2 regions of the Flexivirga aerilata genome follow, and region 2 is predicted to be linked to the other one. Evidence: riboswitches for the same ligand, from Rfam matches in the RefSeq annotation. Region 2 holds a riboswitch; the other holds the start of a gene.
What was found. A riboswitch is a leader RNA that binds a small molecule or an ion and turns the genes downstream of it on or off. The one in region 2 is predicted to bind S-adenosylmethionine.
Positions count from the first base shown of each region.

Region 1: it holds a riboswitch for S-adenosylmethionine, as region 2 does, so the genes downstream of both, HJ588_RS07250 (LLM class flavin-dependent oxidoreductase) here and HJ588_RS06420 (MetQ/NlpA family ABC transporter substrate-binding protein) in region 2, are expected to answer to the same signal.

Region 1 is NZ_JABENB010000001.1:1,516,398-1,521,118, reverse strand. It holds gene HJ588_RS07265 (amino acid ABC transporter ATP-binding protein) at 1-74, opposite strand, end outside; gene HJ588_RS07260 (amino acid ABC transporter permease) at 79-1,047, opposite strand; SAM riboswitch class IV at 1,058-1,170, opposite strand; gene HJ588_RS07255 (RrF2 family transcriptional regulator) at 1,309-1,764, shown strand; SAM riboswitch class IV at 1,834-1,944, shown strand; gene HJ588_RS07250 (LLM class flavin-dependent oxidoreductase) at 2,012-3,217, shown strand; gene HJ588_RS07245 (NtaA/DmoA family FMN-dependent monooxygenase) at 3,229-4,602, shown strand; gene HJ588_RS07240 (LLM class flavin-dependent oxidoreductase) at 4,599-4,721, shown strand, end outside.
Region 2 is NZ_JABENB010000001.1:1,352,909-1,357,629, reverse strand. It holds gene pdxR (MocR-like pyridoxine biosynthesis transcription factor PdxR) at 1-850, opposite strand, end outside; gene HJ588_RS06425 (DMT family transporter) at 929-1,843, shown strand; SAM riboswitch class IV at 1,914-2,017, shown strand; gene HJ588_RS06420 (MetQ/NlpA family ABC transporter substrate-binding protein) at 2,110-3,081, shown strand; gene HJ588_RS06415 (methionine ABC transporter ATP-binding protein) at 3,078-4,148, shown strand; gene HJ588_RS06410 (methionine ABC transporter permease) at 4,148-4,721, shown strand, end outside.

The DNA of each region.
Region 1 (4,721 bases), 160 kb from region 2:
AGGTCGATGCCGTGCAACACCTCCTGACCGGCAAAGCTCTTGTGCAGGCTGCGGATTCGCACACTTCCGGCCATGACCTCAGGCCTCCACTCGGAGTCGGCGATGCGAGAGGGGGTGCAGGTTGGACCGCCATACGGCCAGTGCTGAGCGGTGTGCCGATCCGCGTTTGCCGCGCGAGAAGCGGCGCTCCAGACCGAGCTGCAGGACCGACAGCAGGCTGGTCAACAGCAGATACCAGACCGTCGCCACGATGAGCAGCGGGATGACCTTGAAGTTGTCGTTGTAGATCAGCTCGGTGGCGCCGAGCAGATCCTGCACCGCGATCACGCTGACCAGCGAGGTGGCCTTGAGCATGCCGATGAGCAGGTTGCCGGAGGCCGGGATGATCGCCGGCATCGCCTGCGGCAGCACGACCCGGCGGAAGGTCCGCACGCGGGTGAGGCCGAGCGCGTCGGCCGCCTCCGTCTGACCGCGTTCGACCGCCAGGATCCCGCCGCGGACGATCTCGGACGCGAACGCCGCGACGTCGACCGTGAGGGCGACGTATGCCGCGGCGACGGCCGACAGCAGGTGCGTGGTCTGCACCGCGACGAACTCCGGACCGAACGGGATGCCGAGCGAGAGCCGGGGATAGAGGGAGGCGAGTTCGAACCAGAAGAGCAGTTGCACCAGTGGCGGCACCGACCGCACGAACCACACGAAGCCGAAGCTGACCGAACGCAGCACGGTGTTGTCCGACAGGCGAAGGGCCGCGACGCCGATGCCCAGCAGGTAGCCGCTCACCATCACGGCGGCGGTGAGCCACAGCGTGAGCACGAGTCCACGCAGGATCGCCGCACTGAAGAGGTAGTCCCCCACCACGTGCCATTCGAATCGCGGGTTGGTGAGCAGCGTGTTGACCAGCATGGCCAGCAGGACGAGCGCCGCGACGGCGATCACCCACTGCAGCGGCCGACGCCGACCGACCAGGACGGTGTCCCGCAGATCGTCCTCCGGCACGGCCCTCTCGGACCGCACCGACGAGGATGCGGCAGTGACCAGGGGCATGGGTCTCCCTTTCTCGCGCTTATGCGCCCGGAGCCGGGCACATCCGGTGGTCACCTGGAGCACCCCACCGCGGCGGAGGGTTGCCGGACAGCAAGCCAGGGCTTGACGCTGCCTCTCGTCACCTGCGCCGAACATAACCAGTTGTTTTGTCTTACACAAGGTTTGGCTATTCCCTACTCACATGGTGGACATTCGGTGTGCCCGGAGCCGCTATCGTGGGTGGCTACGCCTGCTCACCGGCACCGAGGAAGGAGCGGCAGCGTGCAGATCTCCGCTCGCAGCGATTACGCGATCCGCGCCGCCCTCGAACTCGCCTCCCACTACCCAGAACTCGCCAAGGTCGAGAACATCGCGGCGGAGCAGGAGCTGCCCCGAAAGTTCCTCGAATCGATCCTCGGGCAGCTGCGGCGGGCCGGACTGGTCGAGACCCGTCGCGGCTGTTCCGGCGGATATCTGCTCCGTCGACCGCCCGCCCAGATCTATCTGGGAGAGATCATTCGCGCGGTCGACGGACCGCTCGCCGAGGTGCGGGGGCTGCGCCCGCACGAGACCGAATACGACGGCGTAGCAACGCATTTGCCTGATCTGTGGGTCGCCGTGCGATCCAGCCTTCGCTCCGTCCTCGACACGGTGAGTCTGCAGCAGCTGCTGTCGGGGAACTTCCCTGCGAAGGTCCGCCGACTCAACGAGATCGAGGACGCGTGGCTGCCGCGCTGACCCGCGCGCAATCCCTACCGATCGCGTAGACATTCGACAGATCGACCATCCTGGTCTACGGTCGGCACTGGTCACGAGAGACGACGCGAAGCCCTGGCTGGTCGTCCGGCAACCCTCCGCCGCGGTGGGGTGCTCCAGGTGATGACCCGGCGGCATCACCCGATGCCGCAAGCGCGAATCGTCTTTCACTTCAGCATGATTCGGTGATGACGACGCGACTCCGCACCCGTAGAAGGAAGCGATGTCGATGCCTCACAGCAACCCACTCCACCTCGCAGTCGCCCTCGACGGCGCCGGCGCACACCCCGCCGCCTGGCGCGCGGCCGAAGCCCGTCCCGACCAGCTCTTCACGGCCCGCCACTGGGTAGACGTCGTGCAGGAGGCCGAACGCGGACTGCTCGACTTCGTCACGTTCGAGGACGGCTTGGCGGCCACCGCCGACCACCATGTTCGCCCCTCACATCGCACCGACCTGGTGACCGGCCGACTGGATGCCGAGCTCGTCGCCGCGCGCGTCGCACCGGTCACCGCACGCATCGGCCTGGTGCCGACGGTGGTGGCCCCACTCACCGAGCCGTTTCACATCTCCAAGGCGACGGCGACACTCGACTACGTCAGCGGCGGACGGGCGGGTGTCCGGGTGCGCACGAGCGCCAGCCCGGAGGAGTTCGCCAATGTGGGCCGCCGGTCCGCGCCGGCACTCGTTGCGCAGGTCGGCGGCCGTGCGGCACCCACCGCGGAGGCGACGCGAGAGCTTTTCGGAGAAGTCGCCGACTACATCGAGGTGCTGCGACGCCTGTGGGACAGCTGGGAGGACGACGCCGAGATCCGGGACGTCGCCACGGGACGCTTCGTCGACCGGGATCGCTTGCACTACATCGATTTCGAGGGATCTCACTTCTCGGTCCGCGGGCCGTCGATCACCCCGCGACCGCCGCAGGGCCAGCCATTGGTTGCCGTCCTCGCGCACCAGCGGGACGGGCTGGAGCTGATCGGCCGCACCGCCGACATCGGACTGATCGCACCGGGCGACGAGGCCGCGGCGCGCGCGGACGTCTCCGTCATACGCAGTGCCGCCGTCGATGCCGGGCGTGACCCGGAGAGCGTCTCGGTGCTCGCCGACCTGGTGGTCTTCCTCGACGACACCGCACCCGCAGCCCGCGCCCGCAAGGACCTGCTCGACGACTGGCACGGGGAGGAGTTCGCCAGCGACGCGAGCGTCTTCGTCGGCACCGCGGAGCAACTCGCCGAGCACCTGGTCACCTGGCAGGAGTCCGGAGTCGACGGATTCCGGCTCCGGCCCGCGACGGTGCCACACGACCTCACGCAGATCACCCAGCAATTGGTGCCCGCGCTCCAGCGACTCGGCGCGTTCCGTGCGCACTACACAGCCGACACCCTGCGGGGCCACTTCGGGCTCGACCGGCCCGTCAGTCGCTACGCGATCGCGTGAGGAGCAGCCGAATGTCCAAGAAAACAAAGCAGATTCACCTTGCTGCCCACTTTCCCGGAGTCAACAACACCACCGTCTGGAGCGACCCTGCCGCCGGCAGCCACATCGAGTTCGAGTCGTTCCGTCACTTCGCCCGGACCGCCGAGCGGGGCAAGTTCGACTTCCTCTTCCTCGCCGAGGGGCTCCGGCTGCGCGAGCAGCGCGGGCAGATCTACGACCTGGACGTGGTGGGCAGACCCGACACCTTCTCGGTGCTCGCGGCCCTGGCCGCGGTCACCGACCACCTCGGCCTGACGGGCACGATCAACTCGACCTTCAACGAGCCCTACGAGGTGGCGCGGCAATTCGCCACGCTCGACCATCTCTCCGGCGGGCGCGCGGCGTGGAACGTCGTCACCTCGTGGGACGCCTTCACCGGCGAGAACTTCCGCCGCGGCGGTTACCTGCGCCAGGAGGATCGCTACGCGCGGGCCAAGGCATTCCTCGAGACCGCGACAGAGCTGTGGGACACCTGGGCCGCCGACGACCTCGTCGCGGACAAGGCGGCCGGCACGTTCGTGCGGCGCCCGGACGTCGGCAGCTACGCCCATCGCGACGAACACTTCGACATCGCAGGGCAGTTCAACGTGCCACGATCCCCGCAAGGTCGGCCGGTCATCTTCCAGGCCGGGGACTCCGACGAGGGCCGCGAGTTCGCCGCCGCGCGTGCCGACGCGATCTTCAGCAGGCACAGCACGCTGGAGGCGGGTCAAGCCTTCTATGCCGACGTGAAGCGGCGGCTGCCCGCCCACGGCCGCACCCGGGACGACCTGCTCATCCTGCCGGCGGCCACCTTCGTGCTCGGCGACTCGGACGCCGAGGCACGCGACCTCGCCGCCGAGGTGCGGCGCCAGCAGGTGAGCGGCGCGACCGCCATCAACTTCCTGGAGCAGCTCTGGAATCGAGACCTCTCGGCATACGACCCCGACGGGCCGCTGCCCGACGTCGACCCGCTGCCCGGGGAGAACACCGTCGCGCAGGGACGGGCCAGCGTGCGCCGCCACGAGGATGTCCTGCAGACAGCGCGCGACTGGCGCGAGAGAGCAGCCGCCGGTGGCCTGTCGATCCGCGAGCTCATCATCGAGGTGACCGCACGGCAGAGCTTCGTCGGTGCGCCGCAGACCATCGCCGGGCAACTCAACGACTTCGTGCAGCAGGACGCGAGCGATGGCTTCATCCTCGTGCCGCACCTCACGCCGACCGGGCTGGATTCCTTTGTGGATCAGGTCGTTCCGCTGCTGCAGGAGCGTGGCGTCTTCCGCACCGACTACGAGGGAGGCACCCTGCGCGACAACCTCGGCCTGCGGCCGCAGGAGCCGGCGGCCGATCGGCAGGCCGCCTCGTGAGCAGGGTGCCCTTGTCGGTGCTCGACCTGGTGCCGGTGCCGAGCGGCTCGACCGCCGGCGACGCGCTGCGCAACAGCATCGACCTCGCTCGCCGGGCAGAGGAATTCGGTTATCAGCGT
Region 2 (4,721 bases):
CGATGATCAGCCGGCCGCGACCGGCCCACTCCACCAGGTCGCGGCGCCGTGCGGCACTCAGCACGACACCGGTCGGGAACTGGTGCGCCGGTGTCACGAACACACTCCGGGCGCGTGTCGACGCCAGGCGCTCCACGACCAGGCCGTCCGCGTCGACCGGGACCGGGCGGGCGTGCACGCCCCAGTGCTCCAGCTGCTGGACGGCGCCCGCTGATCCCGGATCCTCCACTGCAACAATGTTTTTCCCGTCTCTGACGAGCTGCTGACCCAGCAGTGCGAGTGACTGCGCCACGCCGGTGACCACGATGATCCCGTCCGCACCGACGCGTAGTCCGCGCGTGCGCGAGAGCCACGCGGCGAGCTCGGCGCGCAGCACCGGGTGACCGCGCGGGTCGCCATACCCGAGCTCGGCAGCAGGTGTCTCGGTCAGCACTGCTCGCTCGTGTCGCAACCACGCGGCGCGTGGGAAGTCGGTGAGATCGGGCAACCCCGGATAGAGGTCGAGCCGTATGCCGCTCGGCGCCGCCCCAGGATGCGGCGATGTCGGCGTGGTCACGGCCGCGCTGCGCCGGCCCGCGCGCTGCGGCCGGGCCGGCGCCGAGCGCACCGTCGTCCCGGCCCGGGTGCGCCCGTCGACCAGCCCTTCCTCGCGGAGACGCTGGTAGGCCTCGACGACGGCGCCGCGCGCGATCCGCAGGTCCGCCGCGAGTTCGCGGGTGGCGGGCAACCGGGCTCCGGGCGACAGCCGCCCGTCGGCGATCGCGCCGCGCAGTTGACCGGTCAGCCATTCGGTGACCCCGCGCGCCGGCGCCCGCGACGGATCGAGCTGCAGGAAGTCGGCACCGGTCATTGGTCCACTATGGCGAGGTTGAATTGGTCCTTCAAGAGGTCCAAAACGCCTGTCATCGTCATCGTCATGGTCACTGTCATGAGCCGAACAGGTCGAGCCGGAGTCGGTGGCGCGCTGGCGATGTCGTTCGTCGGGGGCAGCGTCGCGGTCAGCGCCGGGCTGTCGCGGGCGCCCTTCCTCACCGTCCAGGCGTTGCGGTATGCCGTGGCCGCCGCCCTGCTGGTGGCACTCTGCGCACTCACCGGCCGACGGATCCAGCGGCCGCGCGGTGTCGAGTGGCTGTGGCTGGCCGGGGTCACCGGCTGCGGACTGATCCTCTTCAACGTCGCGCTGATCGTCGGCGGCGAGCACGCCGAGCCGGCCGTGCTCGGGGTCGCGGTTGCGTGTGTGCCGGTGGTGCTCGCGGCGGTCGGTCCACTGCTCGAAGGATCGTCGCCGACCGCCCGGGCAGTGCTCGCGGCGGCCGTCGTCACGCTGGGCGCAGCGCTCGTCGAGGGCTTCGGTCGCAGCGACGCGGTCGGACTGGTCTGGGCGGTCGTCGTGTTCGCCTGCGAAGCGGGCTTCACCCTGTTGGCAATGCCGCTCTTCGCACGGCACTCGCCGTTCGGGGTCTCCGTGCACACGACCTGGCTGGCTGCGGCCGGCTTCGCACTTCCCGGCGTATGGCGCGAGGGGCCGCGCGCCGTCCTGCGGCTCGACGCGACTGCACTCGCGGCGACCGCCTTCCTCGCGGTGTTCGTGACGGCCGGGGCGTTCGTGCTCTGGTACGGCTGCGTCGCGAGCCTCGGCGCCGCTCGCGCCGGGCTGCTCACCGGGATCGCACCGGTGGCCGCGGCGATGACGGGCGTTTCACTCGGGCACCCCTTCCCCGGCATCGGCGTCTGGGCCGGAGTCGCAGTGGTGGCAACGGGATTGGCCCTCGGCTTGCGGTCACGTCACGCCACGCCGGCGACCCGTCACAGTGGCGAGGCGACCGAACCAACGCCGGTGTGAGTCGGATCACAACCCGTTAGCAACGTTACGCATTTTGACTTATCCCGTAACGTCGCCTTATGTTTTGAGCAGTCACGAGATCCAACGCGAAGCCCTGGCTGGTTGGACGGCAACCCTCACGCACGTGGCGGGGTGCTCCAGGTGATGACTAGGCCGTAACGGCAAGCACGGCAGCTCCCGGCTACCGCACGGCGCGCAGCAATCCTGCGCGCGGTGCGTTTCGTGCGTGCCGTCCCGTCATACACGAAACATGAGGGATGACAACGATGTTCGAAACACCAGGGAGCGTCGGTCAGGACGACCCGAACCGTCCGCAACTGCCCCCGCGCCCACGCAGCGGGACGAGCCGGCGCACCGTCGCCGGCCTCGCGGTGCTCGGGCTCGTCGTCGGCGGCGTGGGCGGCTTCGCCGCCGGCCGCGGCACGGCGCCGAGCGGCTCGGGTGAGTCGCTGCGCACCGTGACGATCGGTGTCACCGATGCCGACCAGGACTACTGGACGACGTTCAAGCAGCTCGCCCGCGACAACGGCATCCGCATCAAGACGGTCAACTTCCAGGACTACACGCAGGCCAACCCTGCGCTGGCGCAAGGTCAACTCGACCTCAACCTCTTCCAGCACCTGGTCTTCCTGGCCAACTACAACGTGTCGTCACACCAGTCGCTGACACCGATCGGTTCAACGTATGTCGTGCCGCTCAGCCTCTACTCCTCGAAATACCAGAAGCTGCAGCAGATTCCGGCCGGCGGCAAGGTCGCGATCCCGAACGATCCGACCAACCAGGCGCGGGCGCTGCTGGTGCTGCAGTCGGCCGGCCTGCTGAAACTCAAGAACGGCGGCAACGTGCTGTCGACCCCGGCCGACATCGACAAGAGCGCCTCAAAGGTGTCGGTCACACCGGTCGACGCCGCGCAGACGGTGACCTCGCTGTCGTCGGTCGACGGGGCGGTCGTCAACAACAACTTCGCCCTCGACGGCAAGCTCGACCCGAGCAAGGCACTCTTCTCCGACGACCCCAAGTCGGCGCAGTCCGAGCCCTACATCAACGTGATCGTCGCCCGCGCGCAGGACAAGGACAACCCGACCTACGCCGAAGTGGTCAAGCTCTATCAGGACCCGCGCGTGCAGAAGCAGGTGATCGCCGAAAGCAAGGGCACCAGCGTGTCGGTGGTGAAGCCCGCGGCCGACCTGCAGAAGATCCTGGCCGGGCTGCAGAAGACCGTCGAGGCATCGTCATGAGCGCCTCGACCCTGACCGCACCCTCCACCGAAGGCGCATCCTCGGATCAGCTGATCGCCCGGATCGACAAGGTTTCCAAGGTTTTCGGTCGCGGCGACTCCGCGCACACCGCCCTGGAGGACGTGACTCTCGACATCCCGCGCGGGGAGATCTTCGCGGTGATCGGCTACTCCGGCGCCGGCAAGAGCACCCTCGTGCGCCTGCTCAACGGGCTGGAGCGCGCCACCTCGGGCACGGTGACCGTCGACGGCACCGACATCACCGCCCTCTCGGGCAAACCGCTGCGCGAGGTGCGCCGACGGATCGGGATGGTCTTCCAGCAGTTCAACCTGATGCGGTCGCGCACGGTCGTGGGCAACGTCTCCTATCCGCTCGAACTCGCCGGCCTGGACCGCGCGGAGCGGGAGGACCGGGTGGCCCAATTGCTGTCCTTCGTAGGGCTTCTGGACAAGGCGTGGTCCTATCCCGAGGAGCTTTCCGGCGGGCAGAAGCAGCGGGTCGGCATCGCCAGGGCGCTCGCCACCCAGCCCGATCTCCTGCTGGCCGACGAGTCCACATCCGCTCTCGACCCGGAGACGACCCGCGACGTGTTGGGATTGTTGCGCCGGGTCAACGAGGAGCTCGGGATCTCGATCGTGGTCATCACCCACGAGCTCGAGGTCGTCCGCTCCATCGCCGACCGGGTCGCCGTGCTCGACGCGGGGCGGGTCGTCGAGACCGGGACGGTGCGCGACGTGCTGGGAGCGCCGCAGACACCCACGACCCAGCGCTTCCTCGCCGCCGCAACCGGGACGAGCACGAACGAGACTCTGCGACAACACCTTCCGCAGGATCTGCAGGGCACGCTCGTGTCGGTCGTCGTCGGTGACGAGCGGCGACTCGGCCGCACCCTGAGTGCGGCCGCGCGCGAGCACGGGGTCGACTTCGAGATCCTGCGTGGCGGGGTGACCGAGCTGAAGGCCGAGACGCTCGGCAGCTTCACGCTGGCGCTCACCGGCGCACCGGAGGCCGTCGAGGCGACCATCGGGTCGCTGCGTGGCATCGGCACGGCGGAGGTGATCTCCTGATGACCGCCGACTGGTCCACCCTGTGGCCGACCTTCCAGACCGCGATCTGGCAGACGCTCGTCATGGCGGTCGTGACCATCGCGCTCGGCGGCCTGCTCGGGCTGCTGCTCGGGGTCGCGCTGTTCACCACCCGGGCCGGCGGCCTGCTGGAGAACCGCGCGGTCAACACCGTGCTCAACGTGCTGGTCAACATCGTCCGGCCGATCCCGTTCATCATCTTCGTGACGGCGATCGCACCGCTGACGTTGCGCGCGATGGGCACCACGATCGGCACCACCGCTGCAACCTTCCCACTGGTCATCGCGGCAACCTTCGGCGTCTCCCGCATCGTCGAACAGTCTTTGGTTTCAGTCGATCCCGGTATCATCGAGGCAGCCGAGGCCATGGGCGCCTCCCCCTGGCGAATCGTCCGGTCGGTGCTGGTGCCCGAGGCACTCGGTCCGCTGATCCTCGGCTACACGTTCGTCTTCGTCGCCGTGGTCGACATGACCGCGATCGCCGGCGCCGTCGGCGGCGGCGGGCTCGGCGACTTCGCGATCACCTACGGCTACCACCGCTTCGACTGGGCCGTCA